3 regions of the Clostridium sp. AWRP genome follow, and region 1 is predicted to be linked to each of the others. Evidence: riboswitches for the same ligand, from Rfam matches in the RefSeq annotation. Region 1 holds a riboswitch; each other region holds the start of a gene.

Region 1 (4,062 bases):
CTTCAAATCTTGCTTTTTCTTCCTCAAGCTTTTTTTGTTCTTCTAATTTTTTATTTTTAAGTTCTTCAAGTTTTTTCTCTTCTTCTAAATTTTTATTTTTAAGTTCTTCCAAAAATTGTTTCTTGTCTTGTTCATTTACTGAGAGTTCTTCTATATTATCTTCTATGTTATCTTCTTTTTCTCCCATTAAAAATACAACCTCCTAATTCTTTTAACTTCTTCGTAATAAATATATTATGCTACACTATGGCATTTATGTAAATAGGTACGAAAAAATACTTTCATTTTGTTAACATATTGTTTTATAATTATACATATTAGTTTCATGAATTTTAGGATTACAAATGTCCATAGGGGGAAAGTAATATGGATAAAATTAAATCTTTTTTTACAAATTTTATAGATGTAATTTTTTTTGTAACTGTAGTAATGTTTAAAATATTAGTATATGGAAAACATATGAGTTCATTTAAAAGCTCGTTTATGCCAGCTTTAGCCTCAGTATTTGTATTGGTATCTATTGCCTTCATTTTTAAAACTAGAGGTCGTGCTAGATTTTTGTATATATGTAATTGTATTATAAGTATATTCATAGTTAGTGATTTGATCTATTATAAGTATTTTAAAGATATTATATCTGTATCTGTTCTGATAAGCGGATTTCAATTAAATGCGGTAAAATCTAGTGTTGCTAACCTACTGGACTTTAAAGATTTTTTATATCTTTTTGATATTGTATTTATAATTCCCTTTATAAATAGGTATTTGGTAGGTCATAATAGGAGGCTTTCTACAAAAGTTAGAGTATCAGTGTTTTTAGTATTTATTTTAGTAGGTATTTTTATTGATTTCAAAAGCTTTTACGCTTTATCAAAAGAACAACCAAGACTTCTTACAACTATGTATAATAAAGTGTATATAGCAAAAAAATTGGGTACAGTAAATTATCACTGCCTGGATATTTATAATTGTGTTTCTGCCAATATAAATAGGTTAACTCCTATGTCTAAGGACAAAGTTCAGGCTATAGAATATTTTATAGATAAAAGCAAGTCCAGTCATGAAAATTTAAACGGAATTGGACAAGGCAAAAACTTGATAATGATACAGGTAGAAGCACTACAAGGATTTGTTATAAATTCTTCTGTAAATGGAAAGGAGATAACTCCCAATTTAAATAGATGGATAGGACGTTCGGAGTATTTTGATAATTTTTACTATCAGGTGGCAGCTGGAGGAACTTCTGATGCAGAATTTATGACAAACAATTCACTTTATCCTGCATCAGCAGGTGCAGCATATTTGCTTTACTCTGGTAATGAATACAATGCAATGCCTAAAAATTTTAAGAATGAAGGTTATTATACTGCGGCTTTACACGGATTTAGGGAAAGTTTTTGGAATAGAAACATAATGTATAAAAAGCTTGGCTTTGATACTTTTTATGGTGAAAAAAGTTATAAACAAAATGAGTCTATAGGACTTGGCTTAAGCGATAGGTCTTTTCTTAACCAATCTGTAGACAAGCTAAAAAATATGAAAAGTCCATATTATGCTTTCCTAATAACTCTAACAAGTCATTTTCCTTATGATGATGTAAATAAATATGGGGATTTTGATGTAGGAGATTATAAAGGAAGTCTTATTGGGAATTATATGCAGGCAATACATTATACGGATGAACAGCTTGGAATGTTTTTAGATGAACTAGACAAAAATGGTACTTTAAAAAATTCAATAGTTGTACTATATGGAGATCATTATGCAATACCTAAAGATAAACAAGATCAGCTTTTTAACTTTTTAAGGATGAGTTCCAAATCTGATTTAGAGTGGGAGAAGCTTCAAAAGGTTCCTATGCTTATTCATTTTCCTGATGAATCTGTGAAAGGAGTAAACCATGTTTATGGAGGTCAGATGGACATATATCCTACGGTATGTAATTTATTTAAACTTAAGGAAGAAGAAATGCTTGGTAAAGATCTCTTTAATCCTGAAAGCGAAAGAGTTATATTTAGGAATGGTTCTTTTATAGATAAAGATTGTTATTATTCTTCACAAGATGATATTTATTATGATGTAAATACGGGAAATAAAATTTCTAAAAGTGATAAACTTGAAAAAGAAGAAGATTACATATTGAATCAGCTGAGTTATTCAGATTATATTTTGAGACATAATTTAATTAAAAAACTAAATTTGGACAAGAACAAATAATATATTTACATTTATTTGGATAAGTGCTAGTATAAAAATGTAATTAATCTAAAATTATTTATAGTGCCAGGGGTGCCATTTGTGCTGAGAAAAGTGAAAACTTTAACCCTTTGAACCTGATTCGGGTAACGCCGACGTAGGAAAGCTACTTTAATATTGGATTCAAAGCACTGTTTTTATAATAGTGCTTTTTATTTTTGTTAAAGTATAGGGAGAGAATAAAATGTTTGTAGATGCGCATAATCATATGGATTTTTATAAAGATAATTTAAATAATGCAATTAAGAGTATAAATCGCAGCAATATTAAAACCCTAGGATGTTCTATGGATTTGGAAAGTTATATATTTACAAAAAAATTAAGTAAAGATAATAAAAATATAACTCCATGTTTTGGAATACATCCATGGGAGGCACATAAAAACTACAAGGATTTAGATAAGTTCGATGATTATGTAAAGGAATGTAAAATTATTGGAGAAATAGGACTTGACTACTATTGGGTTTTGGAGAAAGAAAAATATCCTTATATGAATCTAGTATTTGAATACTTTTTAGGTAAAGCTAAGGAATATGACAAAATAACAAACATTCATACTAAAGGAGCAGAAAAGGAGGTATTGGATTATATAAAGAAATATGATTTAAGAACACCTATAATTCATTGGTATAGTGGAGATTTGAATATATTAAAAAAGTTTTTGGAGTATGGGTGCTATTTTACAATAAGTGTTGATATAGGATATTCTAAACTTACAGATGAGATAGTAAAAATTCTTCCTCTAGGTAAAATCTTAACAGAAACTGATGGACCTACTTCACTTGAATGGGTAAATAAAAAATATGGATATCCATCTGAAGTTATAAATATTGTAAGAAAAATTTCTTTAATAAAGAATCTCCAGTTTGAAGAAGTTAGAGAAAAAATTTATGACAATTTTAATAAATTAAAATTATAGACTGAAGGTGCTTATATATGGAAAAAACAAAAAACATTCAAAGTAAAATATATCCTATAGTTACAATAGCAATAGTTGTACTTATATGGCAGTTAACAATAAACTTTGCCCATGTTCCTCAGTATATTATTCCTTCTCCGCTGGATATTTTAAAAACTCTTGTATCAGATTTCCAAAATATAATGGAAAATACAGAAACTACATTGTACGAATCTTTTATAGGTTTTTTTATATCTATAATATTTTCCTTTATATTGGCTGTAATAATGGATAGTTTTGAGATTGTGAGAAAGTCAATATATCCTATTTTACTAATATCTCAAACTATTCCAACTATAGCAATTGCACCTTTGTTTATAATATGGTTTGGATTTGGAGTACTTCCGAAAATAATAGTAGTGGTAATGGTATGTTTTTTCCCGATAGTTGTAAGCCTTGTGGATGGCTTTGAGAAAGTGGACAGGGATTATATAAATTTATTTAGCACTATGAAAGCTTCAAAATTACAGACATTTTATCACTTAAAGCTTCCCTATGCTATGGTGAATTTTTTTTCAGGCTTAAAAATAGCAGCAACTTATATGATAATGTCTGCAATTATAGGTGAATGGCTTGGAGGAGATAATGGTATTGGTGTATACATGGTAAGGGCAAAAAATGCATATCAATTGGACAAGGTTTTTGCTTCAATTTTAGTCATTGTTATTGTAAGCATTATAATAATTTACATTATAGATTTTATAGGTAAAAAAATAATACATTGGAAATAGAGGGGACGAATATGAAAAAAAATAAAATTGTATTCTTGTCGGTAACTATATTTATTATAAGTTTGTTATTTGGGGGATGTGGAACGGGTGAAAAGAAACAGGAAGCTGCTTCTTTAG
Region 2 (4,062 bases), 2.1 Mb from region 1:
TCGCTGGCTGCACTCATATCCTGAGAATTTTCCATTATATTGTGAATAAGATTTTTTATATTGTCTCTAGCATTTGTAAGGGCAACTACAGTTTCTCCAAATTCGTCTTTTCTGGCCATTGAAGATTTATATGATAAATCATATCTCTCTAGTTTATGTGCAAAATTAAGTATGTCATGAAGTACCTTGTTTATGTCATTTGATGTAAGCAATCCTATCAATATTGCAAGAGCAAATCCAAAAATTATCAATATAGCCATTATTACACTTGACATATTGTATAATTTTACATCGTCTTGATTATCGTTTTTTGCATAATTGAGATTTAAATTTATTAAATCATTTAAACTTTTAGACATATTTTCTCTCATAGGTGTCGCTTTATTTAGCAGTTCACTTTCTGCAGATTCATAATCCTTTTTTGATGAAAAATCATCAATATTTTTAACTTCAGCATTATAACTTTTCAATTGATTTTTAAATGTTTCCCATGCATTCTTTTGTGAAGCATCCATTTGAAATGTATCAAAAGTTTTAATATATTCGGCATTATTGCTTTTTTTGGCATTTATATCTTTTTCAGCATCTTGCCTTTTTATATCACTCTTTTGATAAACCATTTTTAAGGTATCTGACCTTATATCAGATAAATTCCTGTTCATATCAGATAACTTATAAACAATCTGCATATTTTGATTGTACATGTTTTGGGAATTACTTGAAACTTTCTTTAAAGATATTGTTCCCACTATTCCTACAATTAAAATCAATGCAGCTACAATTAAATAAGAAATAAGTAATCTTACTTTTACTTTTACATTTTTCAATAAGTTCATTAGAGCCCCTCCTCATATTAAACAAAATGAATATTTTGTATAGAAAATAATACTTTCATACTTATTTGCTATTTCTTTATTTTGATATTATTCCATAAACTGAAAATTATAACATATATTATTACATTTTATTTAAAATAATAGTAATATTTTGATATTTTTTTTATAATCAGCGGATTTTACTTAATAATATGTTATAATATGTTATAATTTATTAGTCAAAATATTCATAATGTATAGTTATTTAAAAAAGTATTTAATTAGCTGATAATAGATTAAACATCGTCCATTTATTTTTAGAAGTAAAAAATTTTAAAAAATTATATTAACAAAATTATATATAAGTGGTATTATAAAAGCTGTTAGTAATAATTAGATGTCATTAATGATACTAAAAGTAACAAAAACAAAATAGTAACTATATTTTAATGGGGAGCTCATGTTTTGGGCTGAGAAAGGACTAGTAAGTACCTGACTCTTATAACTTGATCGGAGTAATGTCCGCGTAGGGAAGGTTTAAAATATTTAGCACACCTGTTTCTACGGGTGTGCTTTTTAATTTATCAATTTACATAGTAAAGGAGCAAAGAAAAATGTATTTAGAAGACACAAAAATTTCAAAGGCTATTATTGATACTTACAAAAATAAACTAGAAGATGTTTTACATTCAGATGTAATTATTGTTGGAGGAGGTCCTTCAGGTTTAGTAGCTGCAAGCTATCTTGCTAAAGCTGGAATTAAAACAACCCTTTTAGAGCGCAGCTTGAGTATTGGCGGCGGCATGTGGGGCGGCGGTATGATGATGAATCAGATCGTTATTCAAGAAAGTGCTAAAAGCATCCTTGATGAATCTAACATTGGATACAAAAAATATGAAGAAAATTACTATACAGCTGATTCCATTGAATGTGTTTCTGGACTTACTTTCAATGCAGCACAATCTGGAGCCAGAATATTAAATTTGATTACAGTAGAAGATGTAATTGTTAAGGATAAATGTATTTCAGGTCTAGTTATTAATTGGGCCGCTGTTGAAAAAACAAGAATGCCTATTGATCCTATAATGATAGAATCAAAATATGTTCTTGATGCTACCGGACATGATGCATCAGTTGTAAATAAATTAGTAACCAGAATGGGAAATGTTTTAAACACTCCTAACGGAACTTTGGAAGGCGAAAAGCCAATGTGGGCAAATCGAGGAGAAGAACAGGTGGTTGAAAATACCCGTGAAGTTTACCCTGGTCTTTATGTATCTGGTATGGCTGCCAATGCAACTTTTGGTGGTCAAAGAATGGGACCAATTTTTGGAGGTATGTTAATTTCAGGACAAAAAGTTGCCCAGGAATTAATAAAGAAAATAAAAAGCCGTTAACATATGACATACATAGGTTAATTACTCTATCCTATATTTAAAATAAAAATGTATCCTGCAGAATAGACACGGAAAATGATATCGTATATAATCTTACAGGATACTCTTATATTTAATCAATAACCTTATGTATCATTTTTTGAAATGCCTTATCAGATAGGATTTCATTTGTAACAAACTTACCATTATAAAACAAGCTATATGTAGTAAACGGTGCTGGGGACATTCTTGCTTCCTTAGTTGATTCAAATCGTATTGATTTAAATGCAATTTTTTTCTCAGAAGCAACCTTTTCAATGATAGGCACATACTTTGCAGTAAACGGACATTGATTTGAATAATATAAAACAAAACCTTGCTCTTTAATTGAAGGTACTTTTATATGTTTCATAAAACTGGGCTTAAGTACATTTTCATGAAATGGCAAATAAAATAATTCATAGAAAGGCTTTGAAGTATCAGCCAATTCAAATTTCTTATATTTTAAATACTTAGAATCTGAAATATAAGGAATTTTCTTTTTAGCAGACAATATGACTAGCCCTAATTTCCCCTTTTCCCTACTATCAGAAATACAGGCATTCAAAAGTTCATTTGAATATCCCTTTCCTTTAAATCGCCCCGATACCCACAGACAGTCAATAAACATATAACCCTTTGCCTCAATAGGACACCATGCATTTTCTGCTGGCACATATTCTATAAAACACTTTCCCCTGACATTTCCTTTTAAAAATACCAGTCCTTCTTTAAAACGTTTCTTCAGCCATTCTTTTTTTGAAACAACCTGGCAATCTTTATTGCTTGAAATTGCACAGCAAATATGTTCTTCCTCTATATTTTCTTCCGTAACCTTTATTAATTCCATTTTACCACCTTCTTAGATTTTATTTTACTATATAATATATCAAACATAACATGACAACTGCATGTCATCTTTGATATATTTCTTCAAGTTCATATTTTCTTCATAATCAAAAGTATAACTTGATCTATAGCAACTGGAAATATATACTCTTTATTAAAAGTAGAAAATGCTTCTAAATTGTGATATATTGTTAATAAAATATTTCACAAAATTATGAGAGAAGGAATTATAAATGGAGAAAATTTTTCAATCATTGATTAATACTGCACCAGTCATAAGTGAAGCACTTGAAGGAAATACAGTTATCACAATTTGGGATAAAGAAAAATGTATATATGCTCTAGACAGTAAAAATAAAAAATCTACTGTAAAAGCCGGCGACAAATCCGACATGAATCTTATTGAAAATGTTGGTGCCAGTGATACCATTTTTAATAAAAAGGAAACATTTAGAGCTATATTTAATAAGAATGAACATGGTATAGATGCTAAAGTTACCATAATTCCTGCAATTAATAAAAACGGACAAGTTGTTGGCGTATTAATTTTATCAACAGACATAGAAAGCGCTATAAAAATTAAAAAATCCACATCAGAATTAAAGAGTTCTCTTCAAGAAACAAGCTCAAGTATATCAGAAATTACTAACGATGCTGTTAAATTGTCTGAAAAGTTAAATTATATTATAGAAAATACTGAAGTAACAAAAAAATTAATAACTGAAAGCAATGAGGCTATTAATTTAATTGAAAGCATCTCAAAACAATCTAATCTTCTTGGACTTAATGCTGCAATAGAGTCTTCAAGAGCTGGAGAATATGGAAAGGGGTTCTCTGTAGTAGCAGGAGAAATGAGGAAATTGGCATCAAATAGCAGTGAATCTTCTAAAAAGATCTCATCAGCACTTGTCGAAATGAACAATAATATGAAAGTAATAATAGATACTATAAATGAATTGGGCCAAATAGCCACAACTCAAGCC
Region 3 (4,062 bases), 2.0 Mb from region 1:
TTACTATTTTGTTTTCTAAAACATTTAATATTTCCACTAAAATTAGAGCAGCTAGTGATAATATGACAATAGGTGCAAACACTCCTGCCCCATCCATTTGTGTCATCATTCTCTTACTAAAATATCCAAGGCCTGCTTCTGCTCCAAGCCACTCACTTACAGCTGCCCCCACTACACTTAAAGGTACTGCCATTTTAAGTGCAGAAAAAAAGTAAGGGAGTGAAGCCGGAAACTTTAACTTCATAAATATATCTTTTTTGCTAGCACCATAGGTAATTAAAAGTTCTTCCATATCTTTTCTTGTAGAACGAAGTCCGTCATATACATTTATAGTTATAGGGAAAAATGTTATAAGTACCGTTACAAGTACCTTACTCCATATACCGTATCCAAACCAAAGTATGAATATAGGTGCAAGTGCAGTAATTGGAACTGTTTGGGTTACAATTACAATTGGATAGAGAGCTCTTTGTATTCTTTCACTTATATTCATAGCCACAGCAATCACTACCCCAAGCACTATAGATATAAAAAGTCCCTCAATAGTAATCAAAAGAGTAGCAGGAAGATGTACTAAAAATAAAACATCTTTAAGTTCCCATATTTTTTCTAAAATGGCAGTAGGAGAAGGCAGTATATACATTGCATCTATATACATTGCTAGAGCCTGCCATATTGCAAAAAACAATACAGCAACTATTATGGATGATCTATACCTTTTCACAGCTTAACCCCCTTTTTTAGTTCACTTATAAGTTCCTCTTTTATCTTTAATATAGGAGGTGTATCTATCATACTTCTAGTCCTTGGATAGTTGAGAGGCACTTTTATTTCTTTAAATTTTCTTATTGGAGTTTCTGATGTAACAAATATCTTAGTTGATAAAAAAAGAGCTTCTTCTACATCATGGGTTATAAATAATATAGTTTTATCTAAAGCTAGCCATTTATCAATGAGCCATTCCTGCATAGAAACTCTTGTTATAGCATCTAATGCACTAAACGGTTCATCCAAAAGCAGCACCTCTGCTCCCGTAAGCAGAGTTCTTGCAAAAGACGCCCTTTGCCGCATACCTCCTGATAAATCCTTTGGATATTTATTTTTATATTTTTCAAGTCCAAAATCTGTTAGCATTTTTTCTGCCTGAACCTGTGCCTTTTTTAAATTTTCACCTTTAACTTCAAGGGGAAGATATACATTTTGAAGTATAGTTCGCCAGGGTATAAGGAGATCATTTTGCGGCATGTATCCTATGTAACCTTTTAAATCATTTATATTTTTATCTTTTAAAATTATATCTCCCCCAAAAGCCTTTTCCAGCTTACAAATAAGTCTAAATACAGTACTTTTTCCACATCCGCTGGGACCTACTATACTTATAAATTCCCCTTTACCTACATCAAAATCGAGATTTTTTATAATAAAATCAGGATCTTCCTCGTATTTGAAACTTACATTTTTAAATTTCAGCATGATTTCACATCCCCTTGTTATAAGCCATGTCCCAGAACATATATTCATACTTGCTTGTATTTATAAATATTTCCTTTAACCTGCTAAATTTCTTTTTCGATATATTTTCTGTCAAATAATCTAACAAATCTATCACCCACCTAGTCTCCTTTTCATAATCACTAGATATATATCCTTTTATCCACTGTCCATAAAACTCATTGTCCAGTGCCCCATCTATTTTACTCAATTTTTTACCAATTAAATAATAACTCCACATACAAGCTAAAAGAGAAGTAGTTAAATCCATTAAATCTCCCATTTGAGCCACAGACAGCATATAGCTTGTATATGAAATATTTTCAATAGAAGCTTTAGCATTTTCTATTTCTTCTTTTTTAATGCCTATTTTTTTCATATAATGCCTATGAATATTCATTTCTCCATTTAATATATTGTCCACCATCTTTGAGAATCCCTGCATTATACTTTCTTCACTGGATTTTACCACCCCTAAGGCATACACTTTTGCATAATCCAAAAGATATATGTAATCTTGAATCATATAAAACTTGAATCTATCTATTTCCAAGTTTCCCTTTCCTATTTGCTTTACAAATGGATGTTCATAGTAAGAATCCCATATATCTTTTACACTTTCGTATAATTTCATAGACGTTTTCATAATAAATTACTCCTTTTTCATCTGACATACACATTATTAATTAAAAATAAAAGGTACAAACCTCTTAGGAAGCTTGTACCTTTATTTATCAATTACATAAAAACCTCTTCCTACGCTGGCATTAACCAGATCAGGTATAGGGTCTAAGAATTATATTCTTACTCTCAGCCGGTAACACCAGCCCCCCTGGGATACTAATTTTATTTAATTTTTACATTATCTATCCAATTTCTATGTTACTACAATAACAAAAATTGGTCAACATGCTAAAAAGGCAAATTTAAACACATATTATATCAAAGTTTAATTCTTTTATACATATCTTTAAAAACAAAAATTCACTTCTGAACGTAAAATAGTTAATTTTAACATTCAAGAGTGAATATGCAAAATCTCAAATATTCTCACAACAATACCTAATTATATATGTCATTTATTTAGCATCCATATTGCATAATTTAATATGCCTGCAAATGACACCCAAAGTATGTATGGTATCATTAAATAAGCTGCTGTTTTATCAATTTTACTAAACTCAAAAGTCGTCATTAAAATAAATACTAACAAAATCATCAGTTCTAGAAAAGCTAAACCATATAACTGAAATCTAAAAAATATAATTGTCCACATAAAATTTAATACCAGTTGGACAACATACAGCGCCAGCACCCTCTTAACATCTTCTCCCTGCTTTCCTTTAATCCATATTCTATATGCAGCTGTACCCATAAGAAAAAATAAAATAATCCACACTATAGGAAATATCCAGCCAGGCGGTGAAAACACAGGTTTAACAAGCTGACTGTACATTTCTCGGTTAGACATTCCTAGAAAAGCACTAATAGCTCCGACTCCTTCTGCAATTACAATACTTATAATAAGTTTTCCAATATGCTTTTCTCCATTTACCTTAAATACGTTACAAAACATAAATTCACCTCCTACTGCTATTATATTTTAAAGGAAAGACTTTTATTCTGAAAATATAATATCTATTAATCGAAAGAATCCTATGCAAAAATGATGCTTGTAATCAATTTCAAGTTATTATATAATTAATTAAAAAACAGAATAGGTGAGGTAAAATGACAGAAGAACAATTAAAATATTTTATAACTGTAGTAGATACTGGCAGTTATATGGAAACTGCCTTAGAGCTAAATATTGCTCAATCTTCTGTTAGTAAACAAATACAAGCATTAGAACGTGAATTAGGTGTTCAACTCTTTAATCGTAAACATAGACGTGTAAAATTAACTATTGAAGGGAAACGATTATTACCCCAAGCTAGGCATACATTAGACGAGATTTATCGTTTAACATATATGTCCAAAAAACTACAGCCTGGTTATAAAGATAGAATAACAGTACTGTCTTTGCCTATTATCGGTAATTTTAATTTATATATTCCAATGAGTCGCTTTGAACTAGAGAATCCTTCTTTTCTAATCAATCTAGTAGAACTAGAAGAACCACGACTATTTCATAGATTGCAAAATAATAGTTTTGATATAGCACTAACTTATTGGTATGGAGAAAATCCAGATAATAGTAAAATTCTTTTTATTCCTGCTGCTGAAGATGAACTTGTTTTAGCTGTTCACAAAGATACTCCTTTAGCAAAATTACATTTTATTTTTCCAGAACAATTAAAAAATTCTTCTCTTATGTTAATGGAACCCTATACATGTATATCTAACTTATGTATGGCTTTTTTTGAACAACATGATATTGCTCCAGATATTATATTTAGAGGAAGACCTGAAACTATTTTGAGTGGTGTAGAAGCTAACTATGGTGCTGCTTTAACAACACGTAAACTAGCAAGTAATTCATCATTTAATAATGTTGTTTTAATACCATTTTCACCTAGTATTTCAATTACACTAGGTGCATTTATTAATAAACATAGTCAAAAGAATCCT

What was found. A riboswitch is a leader RNA that binds a small molecule or an ion and turns the genes downstream of it on or off. The one in region 1 is predicted to bind thiamine pyrophosphate.
Region 2: another riboswitch for thiamine pyrophosphate. It lies ahead of DMR38_RS15450 (sulfide-dependent adenosine diphosphate thiazole synthase); the one in region 1 lies ahead of DMR38_RS04160 (TatD family hydrolase).
Region 3: another riboswitch for thiamine pyrophosphate. It lies ahead of tenA (thiaminase II); the one in region 1 lies ahead of DMR38_RS04160 (TatD family hydrolase).

What each region holds. Positions count from the first base shown of each region.
Region 1 is NZ_CP029758.2:927,708-931,769, forward strand. It holds gene DMR38_RS04150 (hypothetical protein) at 1-187, opposite strand, end outside; gene DMR38_RS04155 (LTA synthase family protein) at 367-2,217, shown strand; TPP riboswitch at 2,276-2,378, shown strand; gene DMR38_RS04160 (TatD family hydrolase) at 2,441-3,175, shown strand; gene DMR38_RS04165 (ABC transporter permease) at 3,193-3,945, shown strand; gene DMR38_RS04170 (ABC transporter substrate-binding protein) at 3,957-4,062, shown strand, end outside.
Region 2 is NZ_CP029758.2:3,360,279-3,364,340, forward strand. It holds gene DMR38_RS15445 (methyl-accepting chemotaxis protein) at 1-836, opposite strand, end outside; TPP riboswitch at 1,256-1,365, shown strand; gene DMR38_RS15450 (sulfide-dependent adenosine diphosphate thiazole synthase) at 1,430-2,212, shown strand; gene DMR38_RS15455 (GNAT family N-acetyltransferase) at 2,325-3,080, opposite strand; gene DMR38_RS15460 (methyl-accepting chemotaxis protein) at 3,313-4,062, shown strand, end outside.
Region 3 is NZ_CP029758.2:2,890,917-2,894,978, forward strand. It holds gene DMR38_RS13145 (ABC transporter permease) at 1-724, opposite strand, end outside; gene DMR38_RS13150 (ABC transporter ATP-binding protein) at 721-1,473, opposite strand; gene tenA (thiaminase II) at 1,478-2,137, opposite strand; TPP riboswitch at 2,228-2,335, opposite strand; gene DMR38_RS13160 (TspO/MBR family protein) at 2,567-3,067, opposite strand; gene DMR38_RS13165 (LysR family transcriptional regulator) at 3,223-4,062, shown strand, end outside.